DNA from 3 places in the Lysinibacillus sp. FSL P4-0201 genome. Region 3 is predicted to be linked to each of the others. Evidence: riboswitches for the same ligand, from Rfam matches in the RefSeq annotation. Region 3 holds a riboswitch; each other region holds the start of a gene.

Region 1 (8,194 bases), 1.1 Mb from region 3:
ATGTCATACGATAGGCACATTTCTCCACTAAATCTGCGCGTCCAGCAATATAGCCACCAATTTTAGCCAAGCCTCCACCTGGATTTTTAATGAGCGAGCCTGCCATTAAGTCAGCCCCGACCTCTGTAGGTTCCTGCGCCTCTACAAACTCGCCATAGCAGTTATCTACAAAAATAATAGCTTTCGGAGCTATTTTACGTACCTTTACACACATTTCTGCAATTTCTTCAATTGTAAAGGATGGACGAGTGGCATAGCCTTTTGAACGCTGAATCGCAATCATTTTGGTTTGTGCTGTAATGGCCTCTTCTACACCTGCCCAATCAATAACCTGATTATCTAGTAAATCCACATGTCGATAACCGATTTTATAATCTTTCAGTGAACCTGTATCTTTATCACCACCATCGACAATGGATTGCAATGTATCATATGGCTGACCAGAAATATAAAGCAGCTCATCACCAGGACGCAAAACACCGAATAGACTAAGCGTGATTGCATGTGTGCCTGAAATAATTTGTGGTCGGACTATGGCTGCCTCTGCACCAAATACCTCCGCATAAACACGCTCTAGATTATCGCGCCCCTCATCATCATAGCCATAGCCGTTTGATGGGTGTAAATGATAATCACTTACTTGATGCTTTCTGAAAGCTGCTAGCACCTTCTGCTGATTGTAGAACGCCATTTCTTCTACATTGGCATGATAAGACCGAACTTGCTCCTCTACTTTTGCCGCTAACGATAGCGTTTCTGTTGATAAATTTGATGTAAACGTCATTCTTTCTTCTCCATTTCACAATGTCTCGCATTTCAATCAGTAAGATTTATTGACTATCTAAATTGACTTCAATCACTCTAGAATTCCCTAACCAACTACTGGTATATGAACGCTTTTGACGAATGTTTTTCTTTATTTTAATCACATTTTATCAATTTGTATGTGCACCTGTAAAACTTGCCTATTGTTTCTAAGAGGATTTTACGCTAAGCTAATGTGCGGACTCATTTCAAGATGCGTATTTAATGACCGATTTTGGCTATTAAATTCATAGATTCTGTTACGTAAAAAGTCTTTTAACTTTTAATAAAGTTTATTTATTGATAGAAGGGGTGAAAGGGATGGCTTGGGAGGTTTTTAGTATTATAGGAACAATTGCCTTTGCTATTTCTGGGGCAATTATTGCCATGGAAGAAGAATACGATTTATTCGGTGTATATATACTTGGTATTGTGACTGCTTTTGGTGGAGGAGCTATCCGAAATTTACTCATTGGACTACCTGTCACAACACTTTGGGGACAGGATATGATGTTTCAAATAGCGCTTGCTGCGATTACGATATTCTTTATTTTTCCGCATCATCTGATTCAACATTGGCATCGTTGGGGTAACTTCACAGATGCGATTGGCTTATCAGCATTCGCTATTCAAGGCGCACTCTATGCTGTTAAGCTTGATATGCCAGTAAGCGCAGTCATTGTAGCTGCTGTTTTGACAGGTTCAGGTGGGGGTATTGTACGAGATTTATTAGCTAGAAGAAAACCATTAGTTCTCCGTGATGAAGTTTATGGTGTTTGGGCAGCTCTTGCAGGATTGCTAATCGGATTCGAGGTTTTTACAGGGGACATTTTCCTTTATATTTTATTCGCAGTGATTACAGCTTTACGTATTCTTTCCTATATGATGAAGTGGCGCTTGCCATTACGAAAGTTAAATCGTGCATAAACACCATTCAGCCAATGACCAAAAATTAAGTCATTGGCTGTTTTATTGTTTTTATCTTTTTAACAACTGCATTGATTCTTCTAAAGTCGCCATGTTTTTCATCATCGAGCAAGCTGCATCTAAAATAGGAAAGGCTAAGGCTGCTCCAGAACCTTCGCCTAAACGCATATTCATGTACAACATTGGTTCAATGCCTAGTAAGGCAGCGGCAATTTTTGCCCCTGGTTCCTCTGAAGCATGGGAAGGAATGATATAATCGATTACTTTTGGTTCGAGCTTATAAGCAATGAGGGCCGCTATAGTTGAAATAAATCCATCAATGACAACGGGTTTACGATGGGCAGCAGCGCCAAGAATAATACCTGTCATCGCCCCTATCTCTAACCCTCCAACCTTAGCCAGAACATCAATAACATCATTTGGATTAGGCTTATTTAAGGTAATTGCTTTTTCAATAACTGCTGCTTTATAGGCAATGCCTCCTTGGCCTACTCCTGCACCAAACCCCGTTACTTCGATAGGGTTGCATCCCGTTAAAACAGCTAATATCGCAGCACTTGGTGTTGTATTGCCGATGCCCATTTCTCCAGTCCCAAGTACATCAGCACCTTTTATGATTTCCTCAGTGGCCACACGGATTCCTACTTCTATCGATTGAATGGCTTCTTGTTTGGCCATAGCTGGACCATGTACCATGTTATCTGTACCATATTTAATTTTATGAATAATGACACCTGCATCAAGTGGAATATCTTCTTTTACACCCACATCTACTGTGACCACCTTTGCATTGGTAATCCCCGCAATCGCACAAACGCCTGTACCCCCCTTAGGAAAATTTAATGTTTGAAAGACCGTAACATCTTGTGGATTCGTGGTTACACCTTCCTCGCAAACACCATGATCTGCAGCACAGACAATCATCACTTTTTTGTCGACCATCGGATATAATTGTCCTGTTATACCAGAGAGCTGTACGGCAAGTGATTCTAGTTTACCCAAGCTACCTGGGGGCTTACAAAGCGCATCAATCCGCTTTCTAGCTTGCTCCATACTTTTCATATCAGCCCCCTGAATGTTTTGAATCGTGTCTTGTAATAATTGCATGATTATTTCTCCTCTCGTTCTCATTAAGACAAAATAAAAAGTCTGTAGTTTATTGTCATGACAAATAAACTACAGACTTTTCCATCATCTATATCTTCTAAAGCATGTAGGTAGGTCTCCTGGCTCAAGTTCAACACCTCATAGTACCTTCCCAGCAATTTGCTAGTGGCATACACTATGAAATTCCCTTATACAGTGGCGGGTCCGCTAAAGCTTTTCACTTTATTCCCTATTCTCCCTAATGGGCACCTATTGCTTTTATGTAATTTCTTTTAATTTACTACAAAGCTTTCTTGCTATCAATACGAAACAATTAAAGTAAAGTATTTTTATTTGGAGCTATTTCACATAGTTCCTATAACTATTGAATAGAAACCAATATTGTTAGCGAGTCAATATAGTTTAAAATGAATACACTTTGCCCCTTCAAATGACTATTCTCAAAAAAAGATGAGCCTATACCGGGATGGCTAATGCCAAACATAAGTAAAAGAATAGATTTAACATCGATATACATGATTTAAAATTTACTAGTTACTAAAGTCTGAGAAATAACATTGTTAAAGAAAATTGCAGAATTTTTTTAACAAGCTCTTTTAACACACACAATTTGTCAACTCTCTTCTGGTTCCTACTTTCTACATGTTTAGCCTATAAAGAACGAATCTACAGTACATCATTCTTTCTATTTTTTTATGGATCGATATTTAGCAGGTGTCATACCAACATATTTTTTAAATACTTTACTAAAATATTCTTCATTGCTATAACCTACTAATAAAGCAATTTCATTATTTCTTTTATCACTATAATCTAATAGCTGCTTAGCTTTGTTAATTCTAAGTTCATTTAATAGGTGGATAAAATTTTTATCAATGCTTTTTTTTATTAATATACTTAAATTTGCTTGGCTTTTGTTAAAGATGTTTGATAAATAATTCAAATCTAGTTGCGGATCATCAAAATGCGTATAAATATAATCGACTATTTTTTTACCTAAATTATCCCTATTGCCATGTAAGTTAAGTATTTTATCGACGAGTGGCATGATATAGTTATTTACTATTTTTGATAAATTGGCTTCTTTAATCATTTGATGTTGGATACCAATTATTTTTTGAGCGCGATGATATGTTTCCAAGCAATTGAAATAGATACTATATTGTAATAAAAACATAATCATGATTTCTAACCTCTGCTGAAAATCAATATTTATATTTTGTAAAACCACAATAAATTCTTTTAATTTTAATTCATCTGTAAAGATTTGATTATCAAAAATGGATTTTCTTTTATTTAGCACAGTGCTATCAGTATTTAGATGCCTCTTTAGAAGCAACTCCAGCACAGCTTGATTTAAATCATGTAAGTCTTTTTTTGGAAGAACAATATGATTATGCTGACTATATGACAATACAAAATCGGTATTCATAATCTCAATATGTTCCCCAAAAATATTAAAGTAAAATAACTCATGAGCATGTGAAATTCCGATATTTTTTGTTTGATTTATACTAACCATAAAGTATTCAAATGAATAGATACTACAATCTGTCATTTGTTGATCAAAGGCCAATAGTAAATTTAATAATTGATTATATTTAATTGCATAATCTACTTGCTTTTTCATGCTCAATGCTTCCATCGTTTGTGATAGCTTTAGCTTTAGGTTTTTATAATCAATTGGCTTTAAAATGTAATCCTCAGCTCCAATTTGAATAGCACTTTGTAAATATTGAAAATCGTCATAGCCAGATAGAAAAATCACCTTAAATTGATGAAACTTTTTTAGCTCCTGAACAGCCTCTATTCCACTTATCCCGGGTAAATTAATATCCGATAAAACAATATCTGGAGCAATTTCTTTAGCTGCCAGCAGCATATCCTCCCCCGTTGTATAAGAATAAACACGTAAGGATTCTATAAAATTTCTGTTAATAAAAAAGCTTAAACCCTCTCTAATAAAGTTTTCATCTTCTACAATAAAAAGATTCATAGAGCTCACCTCACCGTTAGAAGATATTATTTCTTATATGGTAACAAAATTCTCGACACAAAGTATTGTTGCTCATTGACTAGCACCATTACACCATATGCTTCTCCATATTTTATCTTTAAACGCCTATTTACATTTTTTAAACCAATACTGCCTTCTTGATTTTCTTCATTCATTTTATCATTTAGCATCGCTATTCTAGCAGTATCCTTATATTCGCTCTTATTATAAGTTTCAATTATTACATAATTCTTTTTTCGATAAATTTTGATATTTATTGATAGAGCTTCTTTATGGTTGTAACTATGCTTAAAAATATTTTCTACAATTGGTTGGAGTGTAAATTTTAAAATAGCATTTTGTAATAAATTGTTTTCTTCTATTTGAATGTCAAATAGTAAATAAGAGATTCTTATTTTCATAATATTAATATATTCTTCAATAATCTCTAGCTCTTTTTCAATGGTTGTTTCATTTTCACTGTTGCCCGTATTATATCTAAAAAGCTTTGCAAGCCCAACGCTCAATGTAGAAATTTCCTCAACCTCATGAATCATGGCTAATTGATTAATATTATCTAAGGTATTGTAAAGAAAATGAGGATTAATTTGGCTTTGTAAATTATTCAATTGCGCTTCATAGTTTTCTCGAACATAGCCTTTTTCCTTTTCTACCATATAAGCAATGGTTTGGTTTAATTCATGACTGGCAATATCTAACTCATCATTAATCCAAACATGCTTTTTCTCTTTATCTTCAAAATGATAAATTGCTTTTCTATAAGAGGTAATACGTTCAATAAGCATTTGTAACGTTGTGCTTATTTTATTGGAATATAAAAAGGTGATGATGGTTAGCAGTAAGGTAGAAGCAATTGCAAAAGCCATTAAATCCTCCTTTTTATTATTTACCTCTTTAAAAATGGAGTCAGACGTAGCAATGACAACATAGTAACAATTATTAAAGGAATCAAATGAATACATTAGAATTCGTTCTACATTCAAATAATCAATTTTATAGTAATTGGTTTTCTGAGGCTCCAGTTTAAGAAAATACTCCTCATGCTCTGATATATGGGAATTTGTGCTGAATTTTATATCTTTTTGCTCTGTTAATAAAAGAAAATCAGAGTAGCTACCCCAAATAGAATTTAACACTTCATGATATACTTTTGTACTTGCTTGATTACTCTCAAAAGACGAATTAAAATAATGAATTTTTTTTAATACCTCTAGCCTTGTTTCTATTAAAAGTTTCTTTTGATATTCGCCAACATTATTTATATAAATTATGGTCATCATAAAATACGGTAAAATAAATACAACAAGGGTAAGAATAAGATATTTATATTTTAACGATAAATACATCATTCTCACCCTTTCAAGCTTCTTAGCAATGCTCCTCTTCCCAGATCGACTGGCCGCTTGAAACACCACCATCAATGACAATTTCACTACCCGTAATATAGGAAGCATCCTCGCTCCCTAGATAATAGACTAAGGATGCAATTTCCTCTGGACGTCCTAATCTTTTTAAAGGTACATATTTTACCTGATCCTGAGGTGTCTTATTTGATTTTTGTGCTGCATATTCAATCATCTGTGTTTGGATATATCCTGGATGAATGGAGTTTACTCTAATAAAAGGTGCAAATTCCATCGCTGCGTTTTTTGTAAGTGTTCGAATAGCACCTTTAGTAGCCCCGTATATTCCTAAACCTTTTGCTCCAAAAAAGGCTGCATTGGACGATGCATTAATAATCGAGCCATTTTCCTGTTTATACATAATAGGTGCAATATATTTTAATGCTAAAAAGCTACCCTTAACATTAATATCAAACATAGACTGATACTCTTTTTCTGTAGTTGTAGTAAGATCATTCATGACAAATATTCCAGCGTTATTAAACAATACATCAATTTCATAGCCTTTGTCATGTATATATCTTTGTAATGATTTCCATTTATTTTCATTTGTAACATCCAATTCTATAAAATCAACCTGAGCACCATAAATATCACTTAGCTTGCTACCTTCCGCTACATTAATATCACATGCAAGGATATGAAAACCCTCCTGGTAAAATTTATCGAGAGTAGCTCTGCCAATGCCAGCAGTAGCCCCTGTAATGAGAATACGCTTCGTCATAAATACCTCCATTAATAATTTTTATTTCGCAATCCAACCACCATCAATCACTAGCTCACTGCCTGTTACAAACTTCGCTTCATCAGTCGCTAAATATAAAACACCATAGGCTACATCTATAGGATTTCCAAGTAATGGCAAAGGCGTTACTTCTTTCATCCATTTCGCTTTTTCGTTATTCTCAAAAAGATCTCGTGTCATTTCCGTTTTAATCATGCCAGGATGCACAGAATTTACCCGTACATTATATTCTGCTAAATCCATTGCTGCTGCCTTTGTTAAGCTTCTGACAGCTCCCTTTGAGGCATGATAAGACACATAGCCCTTTTCGCCAATAATTCCATAGACCGAAGAGATATTAATAATACTTCCCGCTCGCTGCTTTATCATATGCTCAGCACATTTTCTAACACCCAAAAAAGTACCTGTCGCATTAATGGTCATAACCTTATTCCAGCCCTCTAAATCTTCCTGTATAATTGAGTTTCTTGAGGGAATGCCAGCATTATTTACTAAAATATCTATACGTCCAAACAATTGAATGGCCTTTTGGATAACGCTATCCCACTCTGCTTCAGAGGATACATCATGCTTATGCACAAAAAGATGATCATTTCTCGTGTACCGCTTCATCAAAAGGTCCAATGCCTCCCCGTTTATATCTGTGGCAACTACTTTCGCTCCCTCTTGTAAAAACAATTCAGTCTCTGCTAACCCTTGTCCATTTCCTGCACCTGTAATGATTGCTACCTTATTGTGTAAGCGCATTTTATTCATCCTCCCTATTTCTGAATCTTCGAACGACCATAAAAATCGATCATAACAGCGACAATAATAATGGCACCTTTAAAAATTGATTGCCAATACGTACTGATGGAAAGACTATCAAAAACATTTGAAATCATGATTAAAATACTTCCACCAATAAATGTTCGCCAAATTGCACCCTGCCCCCCTGAAAGGGAAGTGCCTCCAATAACGACGGCAGCTATTACATCCAAAACAATTGATTCTCCTATATTTGCCTGCCCCTGTGCAAGTCGAGAAGATAAAATGATACCGCTCATTGAGGCACATAGACCACAGATGATATAGGTGCTAATGATTAGGCGATTTGTCTTTAAACCTGCTAATCTACTAGCCTCACTGTTTCCTCCTACTGCATAGAGAGCCTTTCCATATAGCGTGTAAGAGAGAATTATCCCTAGCGTA
Region 2 (8,194 bases), 1.9 Mb from region 3:
GTTAGATGGCACATTACGGGTAATAGATCCACGTTTTGATATCTTTACTGAGGCAAAGGATTTTTCTGCTACATATATGCGTGCCTCTTTCCTTAAGCCTTTTAAAGAACCGATGGCAACTAAGGAGCGGCTGCAAGAAGAATTATCTATGCTAATACCGACTTTGCGTAAAATGCCTAGAAGAGTCGATCAGCTCATTCAGCGAGTTGAGAGCGGAAAAATCATTTTACATCATGATGTCTTTTCGGATGAACATAATTCACGTTTTATTACACATTTGTTTTCTCAATTTGTTTTGCTGCTGGTGGGTATAACTTTTGGTATTATATCTGTCGCTCTTTTAGCTATTTCACAATTTATCCACGATTCTTATGCGGTCTATTTGAACACAGCGGCATATTTAGGTTTATTTTTATGTGCTATTTTGTTAGTGAGATTATCTATACAAGCATTAAGGTCGATGAAGCAATAGGTAGGGAATTTTTTCCCTACCTTTTTCTTTGGCACCCTCAAATATTACAAAAACATTACAAAATATCTGTTAGGTCTAATGTCGAATTAGCTAATAGTTTCTCTGTGTAGAAGAAAAATGTATTATGTAGAATAATGTAGTTTAAGTGCGAATGTTACAGAAATATTTCGAGTTTTACTAATGTATTAAATAGACATGAAATAGTATAAAAGTTATGTAGAAAATGCTAAACTTTAAAAGGCTAAAAAAAATATAAGAACATTTAATTAAAATAGAAATCGTTCAAGTGATTACATAGAATATCGAGAGCGAAATTGATAGATGAAGGGAAATGAAGGTAACGTGGCTAAGCGTAACAAATGGCGTAAGTCGATGGTGCTAGCATTAGCACTAGCTGGCGGCTTATTATTTAATACAATTCAACCAACAGAAGTACATGCCGAAGAAACTTCTCAACAAATGATTGAGAAAAAGGCTGAAATAGATGCACAAATTAAAAAATTACAAGAAGAACTAACGAAACTACAACAAGAGATCGACGCAAAAGTAAAGGTATTTAAACAAGTACAAGCAGATATTAAAGAAGTGGATGCTAGTATTGTTGAAACACAAAAACGTATCGAGCAACGTTCAAAAATTTTAAGTGAGCGTATGGCTGCATACCAAGCGCAAGACAACACTGTAGGTGTTTATTTAAATGTAGTGCTTGAGGCAAAAAGCTTTGCAGATTTAATGGATCGTGTCGTAGCGGTAAAAACATTAATGGATGCTGACCAAGAATTAGTGGATCAACAGGAAGCAGATAAAGCAAGCTTAGAGCAACAAAAAGCTACATTAGATGAAAAACAAAAGGAACTTCAAAAACAATTCCAAGAGCTTCAGCAAAAAGAAAGCGAAATGGAAGTGAAGAAAGCTGAGAACGAAGCGAAATCACTTGCATTAAAAGCTGAAATTGCAACGAAACAAGAAGAAGAACGTTTAGAAGCAGAGCGTAAAGCAGCTGAAGAAGAGGCAGCTCGTTTACGTGCACTTCAAGCAGCTACACCAGTTATACAAGCAACTCAGAATAATGGTGGAGGCGAACCACAAAAAATTATTGTTGGGTCAGGAGCTGGCACTGTTTCTTCAGGAGATGCCATTTCAACAGCTAAACAATTCCTAGGACGTCCTTATGTTTGGGGTGGTAGCAACCCATCAACAGGTTTTGACTGTTCAGGTCTTGTACAATGGTCATATAAGCAAGCGGGTGTTTCTTTACCTCGTACAGCATCACAACAATATTTAGCAACACAACGCATTTCAGCAGGTGAAGCACGCGTAGGGGACTTAGTGTTCTTCAGCTATGGTTCAGGTGTAGCTCACGTAGGTATTTATTTAGGTAATAACACAATGATCGACGCTCAAAACAATGGTGTCGTAATTGAATCACTTGATTGGTGGAATCAATACTTAGTAGGCTTTGGACGTATTCAATAGGCCTCACTAATATATAGACGGTTGAGATAAGAAAAAGGTCATCTTTGTAGAGAAAAATATACAAAGATGACCTTTTTTGTTTTTGGAATGCTATTCTTTCAAAAGAAACAAGACGACTACTTCTATTCTTGAAAAGAGACTTTCCTGCATATTAAATTGATATTAAATTTTAAAATTTACTTTGATGACACCTGTCTCTTTCAAGGCAATAAAGAAAATAATAACGAATGGGCCGACAAGTAAACCGATAATACCAAATAACTGTAGACCTATGAACATGGAAATTAATGTTGGTAAAGTGGATAAACCGATATGGTCTCCCATTAATTTAGGCTCGACTACTCGACGAATAATAAGTAAAATAGCAGCTAAGATGAATAATTTTACAGCTATAGAGGTGTTTCCCATCAACAGGTGGTAAAGTCCCCATGGCGCTAGAATAATGATAGAGCCTAGGAATGGTACAATATCTATTAACCAGATAATAATCGTCATTGTTACTGCATATTTCGGTTGGATTAATAGCATTCCAATGAGTGTGACGCCTCCAATAATAAAGCTTACAAATAAGTGAGCCTTCATATAGCCAAATGTTGCATCTTTTAAGCGATTTAAAATAATTTTTATCTTCTTTGCTGTATTGGGCTTTAAATATTTATAAGTGATTTGCTTTAACTTAGGCAAATCAAGCATAAATAGGAATAGCGCAATCATATAAACGAGAAGACTGATAAATAGGCTGGGTATCTCTGAAAAGAAGGCAGAAACTTTGCTATAATTAAAGAAGCTTAAAAAGGATTCTTCGACTTTCTTTATGAAATCCATAGTGGTTTTTTGAAGCGAAGCACTTACTTCAGGTGGAAAGTCTTCTGTGTATTTAGAAATATTTTCTTGCATATGAAGCCACATATCTGATAGCTTGGAAATATAATAGGGAGCTTGCTTAGATAGTAAAATTATTTGTGTCATTATTTGTGTAATAGAAAGATAACAAATAATAGATATAACAATAACACTCACTATGTAAATAAAAGCAACTGCTATTTTCCGTGACATTTTCCATTTCCGTTTAAAGAACATGACAATTGGTTCTAAGAAAAATGCACTAATCCCAGCAAGTATTAAAGGCATGGACACTGGGATAACAAAATAGGCAGCTAGAAGTAGTGATATTATCACAATCAACCGAAAAATCAATTTCCTAGCATTAAATTTATTCATAAACTCACCTTCTTTGCGAAAAAAATTAAGTTAAGTGTACCATAAATCAAATTTTATTACGTTCTGAAACAATAAAGGTAGGGATGAATTATGGAAAAAGAGATTTTGCAACTTTTTAGTAATCTAACAGAGCATGATCGCGATATTCAATATGAATCTTACGAGGAATTAATAAAAATTATGCAAGAACCCGTAGATTGGACATATGCAGTTTGGGAACAGCTAATAAAAGCTCTTACATACAATAATGGTTATTCTCGTGCACGTGCTGCACAAATTTTATGCGCTTTAGCTGCAAAAAGTGATCCAGAAGAAAGGGTCTTGGAGGATTTTTTAAAGATTTGGGCTGTGACTTACGATGAACAATCTGCTACGGCAAGGCATGCATTACAAGCAATTTGGAAAATTGGACAGGCGGGTCCAGTACAAAGAGATTTGGTTGTATCGTATCTAGCTAAAAGATTTCAAACATGTATAGATGAAAAACAGCCATCTCTTATTCGTCAGGATATTATAATGTCATTTAAAAAGTTATATGATCAAACAAATGACTCGAAATTATTAGATATTGCCCATCGTTTAATTAATGAAGAACAAGATGCTAAATATAAAAAGAAGTATAAGTCAGCCATCCGTTCAAAGTAGCGAGGTGGTGTTTTTTTGTGCAAATTCTTTGATGAACGATAGAATAGTCAACTATAATGAATGAAAAAAGGGGATTATGCATGAGCATTTATAATTATCTAGTTCGGAAGCCTAATGGCGAAATTTTATCGATGGAAACATATCGTGGAAAAACAATGTTAATTGTTAACACGGCAAACCAATGCCGATTTACATATCAATTTGAAGACTTACAGAAAATGTATGATAGATATGGAAAAGAGAATTTTGTAGTTCTTGGATTCCCTTGTGATCAATTTGGCCATCAAAATCCTGAAGATGGGGAGGAAACTAAGCATCTATGCAAGGTAAACTATGGGGTCACATTCCCGATTTTTGAGCTTGTACAGGTAAATGGAGAGGCTACCCATCCACTCTTTAATTATTTAAAGCATGAAGTGGATTACCGAGAGTTTGGGAAGGCAAGTATGCAGGAGAAAATGTTGGCAGAAGCAATTGTTCAACTTGCCCCAAGCTTTTTAGATGGTCGTAATATTCGCTGGAACTTTACAAAATTTCTAGTAGATGCTAATGGTAAGACCGTCGCACGCTTTGAACCAACAGATTCACAGCTCGATATTGAAAAAGCAATTGAAACACTATTATAGTAAATTTCTTAATAATGTAAAAATTTGTTAGGGTTTTCTCTTCAAGTAGAAATAATGCTATATTTTAAAACTGTGTACAGCTATTTTTTCTGAAGCATATATGATAAACTGCTTTACAAATGAAATATTCTTGCAGAATAAAGGTGCTAATTAGCATAATCGGGAATCCGGTGAAAAACCGGAGCTGTTTCCGCAACTGTAAGTGCAGCCATTATAAAGATTTACCACTGTCTCAAAGAAGATGGGAAGGTCCTTTATAACACATTCGTTTCATGTGACGAACTGTACAAGCCAGGAGACCGACCTTTATTTGAACGTATAAAAACTTCTCGGAAGCTAGGAGGATATACGGCAAATACATAGGCTTTGTCCAGTTTGATGGCTCATTATGTTATTTTTGTCGTTCCTTTGCAAAAAGGAGCGACTTTTTTATGCCTTTCAAATAAGAATTTTTCATTATAGAAAATAGGGGGGAAGCAAGTGAAAAAAGATGCCCGTTATTCTTGTTATCCATTTATGCGTGAGAAAGCTTCAACGGTCGATTTTGAAATTCGAACAGATAGCCTGACAACACATCTAGGAGTTGCATTAGCTGCGGTAAAAAAAGAGGATGTTCAAGTTGTTGCTGAGGATTTATTGCTTATGTTACCTATGGCTTATCATGTGAATGGCTCAGTACGTGGGAAATTAGCAGTAACTGAAGAGGATTTATCTTGGTTAAGTGAACGTTATGATTTTTACGTTCGCCATGTGAAGGAAGAGATTCAAAGTTTTGTTTTACCTCAAGGAACAGAGGCTGCTGCAGCCTTACATCTTTGTCGCAGTGAGGCAAAAAAATCATATCGTACTTTACACAAAGTATCAGAAGAACGAGAGGTTCCAGCTATTCTTTTCGATTACCTTGGTTTATTAGCTAATGTATGTTTTGTCATGGCTGTTTTTATGAATCAGCAAGCTGGAATAGCGGAAATACCGTTTATTAGTAAATCCTACCCAATGAAAAAGAAAAAGGAGAATAACAATGAAAAAAGTATTTAATTTCCAATGGCTATCAGTGCTCTTACTTGCACTGGTATTAGCAGGCTGTGGCACTGCTGAAGATACAAAAAATAAAGATGCTTCGCAAGATACACAACAAGCAGAGAAAACAAGCTATAAAGTGACAGATGACCGTGGAGTGGAAATAGAGTTTAAAGAAGTACCAAAAACAGTTGTATCTTTACAACCAAGTAATACTGAAATTTTGTTTGCTTTAGGTGTTGGCGATAAAATTGTAGGAGCAACTGAGTACGATACTTACCCAGAGGAAGCACAAAAAATTGAACGTGTCTCTGATACTACGAACTTTAACAGTGAAAGAATTATAGCGTTAAAGCCAGATGTTGTCATTGCTTATACAATCGGTGATAAGGATGCCCTAAAGCCGCTTGAGGACGCAGGAATTAAAGTGTTTGTTATTCAATCTGCGACTACTTTCGACGATGTTTATGGAGATATCGAACAAATTGCTGCTGTGATGGATGTTCCTGATAAAGGAAATAAATTAAACGAAGAGATTAAAGCGAAAATTGCTGAAGTACAAACGAAGGTGAAGGATGTAAAAACGCCGAAAAATGTTTATTTAGAGGTTAGCCCTAAGCCAGACATATATACAGCAGGCTCTAGCACTTTCCAGCAAGAAATATTAGATGCAGCTAATGTTAATAATGTTTTTTCTGACTTGAATAGCTGGGCAAAAGTGAATGAGGAAGATGTTATTGCGAAAAATCCAGATGTTATTTTAACAACAGTAAACTATACAGAAGATCCAATAGGAGAAATTCTTGGACGAGATGGTTGGAATACTGTGAAAGCTATTCAAAACAAAGCGGTATTGTCCATTGATACAGATATCTCTAATCGACCTGGTCCGCGTATTGGTGAAGCTGTAGAATTAGTAGCGAAGGCTGTGTACCCAGAGTTATTTAAATAAGAAATGTTTCCATGCTAGCTGTCAGCCATTCAGCTAGCATTTTTTATGTGGTTTAAATTATTACCTAGCGTGAAAATTGGAATTAATGTAGTTTGTTCTTTAAAATAAAAGTAAGTATGCTTGATAATCTTAGGGGGTGTAGTGATTGGAGCAATTAGAGACAAAGGTAATTCCATTTGAAGCAGTCTATAATTTCCGAGACATGGGTGGATATAAAACAAAAGATGGGCGTAGGGTAAAGAACGGTTTATTTTACCGCTCAGCTGCCCTTGGAAAAATGACACTGTCGGATAAAGAGCTATTTGAAACGTTAGGGATTAAGACCATTTTTGATTATCGCGATAACAATGAGGCGTATCATAATCCTAACCCAGTGTTCTCGCATGCTCAATATATACAAATCCCAGCGAAGGGTAATCATGCTTTTGAAATGCCAACCAATGCTGGTGGTAGAGATTTCTATAAAGTGGTAAGCCCTGAGATGTTTCGGGATTTTTATGCACAAATGCCTTTTAACAATCTTTCATTTAAAGAGTTAATGCAAACGATTCAAAATCCTAATAATCTAGGTCTTGTACATCATTGCGCAGTTGGTAAGGACCGAACGGGTATTGGAGGAGCACTTATTTTACTAGCTTTAGATGTACCCGTGGAGACTATCATGGAGGATTATTTAGATACTAATATACATTTACGTCCAATGGTAGAACGAATGGCTCAGGCTATTCAGCATCAGTATAATGAGCAAGAACTACAGCAATTTTATGCATTAATGTCCGCCCGTGAAGACTATTTACAAGCAGCATTGGATGCGATGGATCGTCGCTATGGTTCTAAGACTGGGTTTTTAGAGCAGGAATTTGGCCTAACAATTGAAAAACGAGAGCAATTACAATCTTATTGCTTAATTTAAAAATGAGCCCTTTCACACGATGTGAAAGGGATTTTTTATGTGGAAGCACTGTCTTCCTATAAATCTCTTTACAGTCTGAATATTTGTGATAAGATACAATAGATTTTTAAGAAAAAATAGGAGAAGTGAAAGTATTGGCAGACACAATTAAAGAGACAAATAAGTTAAGTCTATTCCATTTAACATGGCCAATCTTCTTAGAAGTTTTTCTATTTATGTTGATGGGACTAGCCGATACTTTTATGCTCAGTGCTTTATCAGATAATGCTGTATCAGGAGTAGGTGCAGCCAATCAATATATCCATATTGCCATCTTGATTCTGGAGGTAGTGGGCAATGGTGCATCTATTGTTGTTTCTCAGTATTTAGGCTCCAAACGCTTTTTTGAAGCGGCCAAGATCTCGGCGTTAGCGGTCACGATGAATTTGGTCGTTGGGCTTTTAATGAGTATTTTATTTTTCTTCTTTGCGAGACATTTAATGACAATGATGAACTTGCAGGGAGAAGTACTCCACTATGCACAAAGTTACTTAGCCATCATTGGGAGTTTTATTTTCCTACAGGCTATTATTAATGCACTCGCTGCAATTATTCGTGTACATGGTTGGACAAAACAAACTATGTACGTTTCGCTTGGCATGAACGTCTTACATGTTGTGCTAAACTACGGTCTTATTTTTGGGAATTTAGGTTTACCAGAGCTTGGTGTGAAAGGAGCGGCTATTTCCTCTGTCATTAGTCGCGGATTAGCCGTCCTAGTATTTTTCTGGTTGCTGTATCAGGTAATGGAAGTGCGCGTAAAGTTACAATATTTTTTTGAGTATTCAAAGGAATATGTGAGAAAAATATTAAACATTGGTTTACCATCT
Region 3 (8,194 bases):
AAATGCTAGTGGTGTGTACGAGGCGAAATTAGGCCTAGCAAACGCCAAAGAAATCGATACGAAAATTCACCAATTATTAGTAGGAACAGATGAACAGGAACGCGTGCAGCTTTACACGAATATTTTAACGATGTTTCATGACCAGGCACTCTTTTACCCTATTTCTTACGAAACAAATAATGTGATTTATCAACCATCTCTAAAGGATTTTGCACCACGTGCATCTGAATATGATATACCTTATGCACAAATGGCTAAAGAAAAATAAAAGTGGAGGAGAGAGTGTGTCTAGCAGAGACAGCTCTCTCTTTATCATAGGATTGAGTAGGAAGTGACAGCATGTATGAATCAACATGGATCTTTTGTTTAAAAAGAATTTTAACATTGCCCTTTGTCTTATTAGGCGTTTCCATCCTAACCTTTGTATTTATTCGTTTTGTTCCTGTAGAGCCTGCTGAAGTCATACTACGTTTGGCAAGGGTTGCGCCAACAGAGGAAGCCATTCAGGCATTACGTGAGGAACTGGGAACGGACAAGTCGTTTTTTCTTCAATATTTGCTATGGGGAAAGGGCATAATCCAGCTAGATTTTGGAACATCTTTTGTTAGTAAATTACCTGTGGCACATGAACTATTCGTGAAATTACCCGCAACCATTGAATTAGCTATTGCTGCGTTTATCCTCATTTTAGGGCTAAGTATTCCATTCGGAGTAATAAGCGCATTGTATAAGCACACCATCATCGATAAAATCATACGATTCTTTAGCATATTGAGTGTGTCGATTCCAGCCTTTTGGTTAGGTTTCCTATTACTCTATTTATTTAGCTTAAAATTAGGACTCTTTCCGACAAACGGGAAGGGCACACCTGCTCATTTAGTTTTACCCGCCTTCGCACTGGCGTTACCAACAATTGGATTATTCGTTCAGCTTATCCGTTCAACCATCCTAGAAGAATTACAGCAGCAATATGTTCAATATGCACGGCTAAGAGGATTAAAAAGCTCCGTGATTCTTATCCGTCATGTTTTGCGAAATGCTGCTATTCCCTTGACTTCCTTGCTAGGCATGACCCTTGGCAATCTTTTAGGTGGAGCCGTGATTGTGGAGCAGGTTTTTAGCTGGCCCGGACTCGGCAGGTACTTAATAGAATCCATTATGAACAGGGATTATCCAGTTGTACAATGCTATGTGTTAATTATTGCGGTTATCTATGTGCTTGCCAATTTATGTACAGATATATTGCATCGTTTATTGGACCCTCATCTAATGATGAAGGGTAGGAGAGATTAAAAATGAAATTTGTACGAACAAAAAGTGGCAACTTAACAGGATTAATCAGTCTATTCCTCCTTGTCATTACTGGCTTATTAGGACTGTTGGCGCCAATTTTAATGCCACACGACCCTTTTGCTGTCGATATTGCTAAGAAATTTTCAGTCCCGTCTTGGGACTATCCATTAGGTACAGATCATTTAGGAAGGTGTATCTTGTCACGCCTTCTTTTAGGTATTCGTTATTCTTTAGGTTCAGCGCTCATCATTCAGCTAGTCGCTATTGTTTTAGCTATCCTACTGGGTGCTTTTGTAGCGTTGAAAAGAGGATTAATTGATTTTCTTTTTATTCGATTATGTGATATTTTATTAGCCTTTCCGACACTCGTACTTGCATTTGGGCTGTTAGGTATATTAGGTCCTAGCTTAAAAAATGTTTTAATAGCGCTCATTTTCACACAGCTTATTTATTATGCAAGAATGATCCGAGGTTTGTTTATTGGCATCAATGAGAAAGACTTTGTTCAAGCTGCTAGGATAACGGGCACTACAGGTATCCAATTAATTAGACGCCATTATATACCCAATCTATTGCCATCTATTGTCACGATTGTCGCATTAGATATCGGGAAGGTGATTTTAGAAATTGCAGGCTTTTCCTTTATCGGACTTGGGGTGCAGGCACCGATTCCAGAATGGGGCATGATGATCAATGAAGGAAAGCAATACATGAGACAGCATCCTGAATTAATGCTTTATCCAGGACTTGCCATCATCCTTGTTGTGTTATTGTTTAATCAATTAGCAAATCGTTTAAAAAGGCTTGACTAGGAAAGGGGAAGTTATGGAGAAAGTTTTAGAAGTGATAGACCTCACAGTCAAAATAGGGGAGAAAAATATATTAACCTCTATCAACCTGACAGCTTATAAAGGGCGAGTCCTAGGAATTATCGGGGAAAGTGGCAGTGGCAAGTCTATGCTTTGCCATGCCATCATGCAAACATTACCGTCCTTTGCCCATGTCAGCCAAGGGGAAGTACTCTATCTGCAAGAAAATTTATTAAACGTTTCAGCTACTAAATGGAGAGCTTATCGTGGCAGACATCTTTCGATGATTTTGCAAAACCCACCCGCTGCATTTGATCATATTCAAACGATTGAAAGTCATTTTCGAGAAACATTAAAAGCACACTTTAAGCTTACAAAAAAAGAAATGAGACAGATCGCCCTTGATGCTTTGAAAAAAGTTCATTTACCTCAGCCAGAGCAGCTCTTGTCCTACTATCCTTTCCAGTTAAGTGGAGGCATGCTACAGCGAGTGATGATTGCTCTGTCAATGGCGATACAGGCCTCCCTCTACATCGCAGACGAGCCTACGACTGCTCTGGATACCATCAATCAGAAACAAGTATTAACACTATTTAATCAAATTCGCTCAGAAACAGATGCTACCATACTCCTTGTCACGCATGATTTAGGTGTCATTGCTGAGCTTGCGGACGATGTGGCTGTGATGTATCAAGGAGAAATCGTTGAGCAAGCAAATGTTTTTGATTTTTTTGATGCGCCTCAGCATCCCTATACCAAGAAACTTTTACAAGCGAGAATGCTATGAGGTGATAAAATGACGCTACTAGAAGTAAAAAATATTGAGAAATACTATGCGCAAAGACCATTTCTATTCAAACGAGGACAGGAAGCCCCTGTATTAGAGAATGTGACATTTTCACTTCAGGAAGGAGAATGTCTTGGCATCGTCGGTCAAAGTGGTTCTGGAAAAAGCACATTAGGGCGCATTATTTTAGGGATTGAACGACCAACAAACGGAGAGCTGATCTTTCAAGGTGTCAATTTATACGAAGCACCCAGCAAAGAGAAAAAAATGATACGAAGAAATTTACAGGCTGTTTTTCAAAATAGTTATCATTCATTTAATCCAAAACAGACGATTTTCGAAATACTCGAAGAACCGTTTTTGAATTTCGAGCATTTTAGCAAAGCAGAGCGACAACAGAAAGTAAGGGAATTACTAGACTGTGTAGAGTTAGAGTGGGCAATGGCTCAAAACTATCCCTCACAGCTAAGTGGGGGACAGCAGCAACGAGTCAACATTGCTAGAGCTCTTGCATTAAAGCCGAAACTGATTGTTTTAGATGAGGCCATTAGTAGTCTTGATATGATTTTGCAAAAGACGATTATAGAGCTACTGCAAAGACTTCAAAAAGAGCTACAGCTTGCTTATCTATTCATTTCACATGATTTACAGGCCACACGTTTTATGTCAGATCGCATCCTTGTGATGCAGCATGGTCAGCTAGTGGAGGAGATAGGCAAGGGTGGGACATATCAGCACCCCGCTTCACAAGCGTTATACAATGCAATTTTGCCATCACACCCGCGGGAAAGAAAAAAGAAGGATAGACCCAATTAAACAGAAACGCCATTTTGAGAAATTAAAAATGGCGTTTTTAATTTTTAAAGCAATATAGAAACAAAAATAAATAAAATTAATCAAGATATTAATTTTATTTATTTTTTAATTAAAATTATTAATTTTATTATTTACATCTTTAATTTCTTTATTATATAATCAGCTTAACTTAAAGGAAGGAGTTCACTATGGCTTATCAAGTAATCACAAATTGTCCTGTCTGCAGTAAAACATTAAAAATTACGAAGTTACAGTGTTCTCATTGTCACACGACCATTGAAAATGAGTTTGAATTGTCGAAGCTAGCATCCTTATCACAGGATCAGCTTCATTTTGTGGAAGTATTTTTAACCTGCCGAGGAAATATTAAAGAGGTTGAAAAGGAACTGGGGGTTTCGTATCCAACAGTTCGAGGCAAGCTAAATGATATTATTTCATCCCTTGGCTATGCTCAAAAGAAGAAAAATGAAGTAGATGAGAAAAAAATTGTAAGCATGCTTGAAAATGGCGAAATCACAACAGATGAAGCCATAAAGCTCTTAAAAGATGAATAGGGAGGAACGACCATGAAAGAGGAAATTACAAAAGTGTTAACGATGATTCAAGAGGGCAAAATTGATGCGGATAAAGGATCAGAGCTGATTCAAGTGCTACAACAGAAAGAAGAATCAGAGAATAAATTTGTGGAAAAAACAAAGTATTTAGATAAAACGTTAAAGGTCCGTGTTGTATCCACCGAAAATGATAATGTCACGGTAAATTTACCAATTAAACTTGTCAAAGCCGTATTGATGGCAGGACACAGCATCGCTGCAAGTATTCCGCAATCTGAAAAATACGTAAAAGATATCGACATCAATCTTCTTCTTGAAGCGATTGAAAATGAACTAGATGGACAAATTGTAGATATAAAATCAGCAAACGGAGATTCCGTTGCAGTCTTCATTGAGTAGAGGCGACGAATGATGCATGTAAAAGTGAAAGCAAAAGACGTTCGCTTTACCGTCCCTGTTCCCTATACTGTGCTAACCATTGTCCTCTCCATTTTAACTTCTAAATGGATTCAGCAACAAGCCAATAAGTGGACAAAGGCATACTTCGATAAAAAGAAAATAGACTTTACCTTTCCCCTCATCGACAAAGAAATGTTAAAGCCGATTATCAAGGAACTACAAAATTATAAAGGACTTGTGCTAGTCGATGTCAAAGCTCAGGACGGGACTGAGGTTAAGGTTAGACTATAATCCCAATGATAGAATGGTAAGAGCATGTTATGATAAAAGCATGCTCTTTATTAATGTAATGAGCATCATTTGAAATGGGTAAGAGATGATCATTATTTCAGGACTTACGATAGAGACAACTATTTTTCAATGGTACATAAAATAGAAGATTTCTTTAAACTACAAATCAGAATTCTAAATCCATTTTAGTAGAAAATCACGTACATCGTTAAAATAGATTTTTAATTCGGGTATAAGTGATTAGTGGTAATCTATTTGGAACTACATAATTTAAAATACTGAATAATCAAAAAATAAAGAAGTTTAGAATCTTGATTTACTTTTCATTTGAAGGATGGTACACTTAAAACTATTGAACAACAACTATATATTGTGTTCGTTTTACAAAGGTACTACTACATGTAGTTTAAAAGGGAAGTTCGGTACAATTCCGACGCTGTCCCCGCAACTGTGAAGCTGACGATGATTGCAACCACTGTGCATTTGCATGGGAAGGGAATCAGAGAATGAAGCAAAGCCAGGAGACCTGCCTTTATAAAACAAATTTATCATTTCTTCGGGGATTAAGAGATGGGAACGTCAGTATTTTTGGTATGTTAACGTTTCCATTTAGCCTATCTCTCTAGAGGAGATAGGCTTTTTTATTTTATGAAAAGAGGGATTTCTATGAAACTTTATACGAAAACAATTTGTCCAAAATGCCTATGGGTAAAATCTGAACTACAACGTGTAGGACTTGAAGCTGAAATTGTTAACATCGATCACGATGAACAAGCAAAGCAAACGATTATTGACGCAGGTTTTTTAAGTGTGCCTGTTTTAGAGATGAATGAAACTTTCATAGGAGATGTTCAGGAAATTGTTTCTCAAATTGAGTTGATTGCCCTATGATTGTTTACGCGAGTCGTACAGGTAATGTCCGAAATGTTGTATCCAAATTAAAGGCAGAATGTATCGAGCTCTCGGAAGAATTGCGATTGAACAAGCCATATCTCTTAATTACCTACACAGATGGTTTAGGTGACATTCCAGCAAAGGTACAACGTTTCTTAGAAAAAAACAGGGATTTTTGTAAAGGAGTAGTTGCCAGTGGGAATAGTAACTTCGGTCATCATGTATTTGGCGCTGCTGGTGAGAAAATCGCTGCTACCTATCATGTACCCTTAGTAAGGAAATTAGATTTACAAGGTAATCAAACGGATTACGAAGCAATACAAACGTTTTATGAAACGAGGGTAATGAGATGAAAACCTATTTAAAGCTTAATAATGACGTACTGAATCGTTATAGTACAACTGGATTACTGGAGTTAGAAAAGGACCGCGAAGCTACGCGCCGCTACTTTTTAGAGTATGTTAACGTACGTTTGCGTTATTTTATAGATATTGAAGAAAAAATCCGCTATTTAGTTGATGAGGGCTACTATGAGAAAGCATTTATCGACATGTACGAAATGGAATTTATTAAGAAGCTGTACAAGAAAGCCTATGATTATAATTTCCGCTTTCCATCCTTTATGAGCGCAAGCAAATTTTACGATAGCTATGCTATGAAAAGTCGTGATGGGGAAGAAATCTTAGAAAAGTATGAGGATCGTATTGTCATTATTGCTTTGTATTTAGCTCAAGGCAACACGGCTCTAGCAGAACGCTCTGTCGAAGCAATGATGGAAGCCTATCAGCCTGCAACACCAACTGCTTTAAATAGTGGTAAGAAAGCACGTGGTGAATTAGTCAGCTGCTTTAAATTATCAATGGATGACTCCATGAATAGTATTGCTGAAAATATTGGCTATTGTTTAGAGCTATCACGCCTTGGTGGTGGAGTTGGGGTCAACTTAACAGATTTACGTCCATTAGGTGATCCAATTAAAGAGATATTAAATCGTGCAAGTGGTGTCATCCCAGTAGCGAAACTGTTAGAAAATTCTTTCAGTTATTCGAATCAGTTAGGGCAACGAAATGGCTCAGGTGTTGTCTATCTAAATATTTTCCATGCAGACATAGAAAATTTCATTTCATCAAAAAAACCAAATGCTGATGATAAAATTCGCCTCGCTACCCTTTCAACAGGGATTATTATACCTAGTATTTTCTTCGAACTGATGAAACGTGATAAGGATATTGTTTTGTTTAGTCCATACGATATTTTTAAAGAATATGGCAAACGTATGTCTGAAATTTCTATTTCAGACATGTACTACGAGCTACTTGATAACCCTAAAATTCGTAAAATTAAACGTTTAAATGCACGAAAGCTTTACACAGAGGTGAAAAAAGCACAATTTGAATCAGGCTATCCGTTTGAAATCTTTGATGATAATGTCAATAAGGTACATCCTTTAAAAAATATTGGACGTGTCAAAATGTCCAATTTATGTACAGAAATCTTACAAGTACAAGAGACAAGTATCATTACGGACCAGGATCAACCAAATGACTATGGATTAGATGTATCGTGTAACTTAGGTTCCATCGATATCCATGCAGCAAGTAAAGTCAAGGATTTCGGCGCATTAGTCGATACAGCCATGCACCTATTAACGAATGTATCGCAAATGACGCATATTAAGAATGTTCCGTCTGTTGCAAAAGCCAATCAATTAATGCATTCTGTAGGGCTTGGCTGTATGAACCTCCATGGGCATCTCGTGACAGAAGGCATCCTGTACGGCTCAAAAGATTCCATTGATTTCATGGATCACTTTATGGAAGCGATGAACTATTATTCTCTGAAATCTTCGATGGAAATGGCGAAAGAAAAAGCTGCAACCTTCTACCGATTTGAGGACAGTGATTATGCATCAGGTAGCTATTTTGACCAATATATCAATAAAACTGAAGAAGAACTATCGCCTGCTGTGTTGAAGGCGCTTGGCAATATTCCAATCATCACAAACAAGATGTGGGAAACGTTAAAGCAGGATGTAATGCAGTACGGTCTATTCCATTCCTATCGTTTGGCTATTGCACCAACTGGTAGTATTTCATATATTCGTAGCTGTACGGCTTCAATCGCACCATGTACAGAGCGCGTAGAGGTTCGTGATTACGCCGATAGTAGAACCATTTATCCAATGCCTCATTTAACAAATGACAATAGTCATTTATATGTGGAGGCGTATGATGTAAATCCGTATGATTTAATTGATTTATATGCAGCTTCTCAAAAGCACGTTGACCAAGGTATTTCCATGACGCTTTATGTAACGGACAATTGGACAACCGAACAATTGGCTAAAGTAT

The links. A riboswitch is a leader RNA that binds a small molecule or an ion and turns the genes downstream of it on or off. The one in region 3 is predicted to bind cobalamin.
Region 1: another riboswitch for cobalamin. It lies ahead of cobT (nicotinate-nucleotide--dimethylbenzimidazole phosphoribosyltransferase); the one in region 3 lies ahead of MKY76_RS11875 (glutaredoxin).
Region 2: another riboswitch for cobalamin. It lies ahead of MKY76_RS21560 (hypothetical protein); the one in region 3 lies ahead of MKY76_RS11875 (glutaredoxin).

Annotation. Positions count from the first base shown of each region.
Region 1 is NZ_CP151995.1:1,256,151-1,264,344, reverse strand. It holds gene MKY76_RS05990 (methionine gamma-lyase family protein) at 1-784, opposite strand, end outside; gene MKY76_RS05985 (trimeric intracellular cation channel family protein) at 1,126-1,731, shown strand; gene cobT (nicotinate-nucleotide--dimethylbenzimidazole phosphoribosyltransferase) at 1,783-2,838, opposite strand; cobalamin riboswitch at 2,930-3,106, opposite strand; gene MKY76_RS05975 (response regulator) at 3,524-4,834, opposite strand; gene MKY76_RS05970 (histidine kinase) at 4,861-6,273, opposite strand; gene MKY76_RS05965 (SDR family oxidoreductase) at 6,224-6,982, opposite strand; gene MKY76_RS05960 (glucose 1-dehydrogenase) at 7,004-7,750, opposite strand; gene MKY76_RS05955 (ABC transporter permease) at 7,765-8,194, opposite strand, start outside.
Region 2 is NZ_CP151995.1:4,280,709-4,288,902, reverse strand. It holds gene MKY76_RS21585 (AarF/UbiB family protein) at 1-472, shown strand, start outside; gene MKY76_RS21580 (C40 family peptidase) at 794-1,948, shown strand; gene ytvI (sporulation integral membrane protein YtvI) at 2,111-3,169, opposite strand; gene MKY76_RS21570 (hypothetical protein) at 3,260-3,814, shown strand; gene MKY76_RS21565 (glutathione peroxidase) at 3,895-4,440, shown strand; cobalamin riboswitch at 4,565-4,763, shown strand; gene MKY76_RS21560 (hypothetical protein) at 4,921-5,478, shown strand; gene MKY76_RS21555 (cobalamin-binding protein) at 5,462-6,412, shown strand; gene MKY76_RS21550 (tyrosine-protein phosphatase) at 6,558-7,325, shown strand; gene MKY76_RS21545 (MATE family efflux transporter) at 7,460-8,194, shown strand, end outside.
Region 3 is NZ_CP151995.1:2,375,968-2,384,161, forward strand. It holds gene nikA (nickel ABC transporter substrate-binding protein) at 1-268, shown strand, start outside; gene nikB (nickel ABC transporter permease) at 340-1,293, shown strand; gene MKY76_RS11845 (ABC transporter permease subunit) at 1,296-2,105, shown strand; gene MKY76_RS11850 (ABC transporter ATP-binding protein) at 2,119-2,889, shown strand; gene MKY76_RS11855 (dipeptide/oligopeptide/nickel ABC transporter ATP-binding protein) at 2,899-3,705, shown strand; gene MKY76_RS11860 (DUF2089 domain-containing protein) at 3,894-4,259, shown strand; gene MKY76_RS11865 (hypothetical protein) at 4,272-4,658, shown strand; gene MKY76_RS11870 (hypothetical protein) at 4,668-4,949, shown strand; cobalamin riboswitch at 5,320-5,498, shown strand; gene MKY76_RS11875 (glutaredoxin) at 5,616-5,840, shown strand; gene nrdI (class Ib ribonucleoside-diphosphate reductase assembly flavoprotein NrdI) at 5,837-6,196, shown strand; gene nrdE (class 1b ribonucleoside-diphosphate reductase subunit alpha) at 6,193-8,194, shown strand, end outside.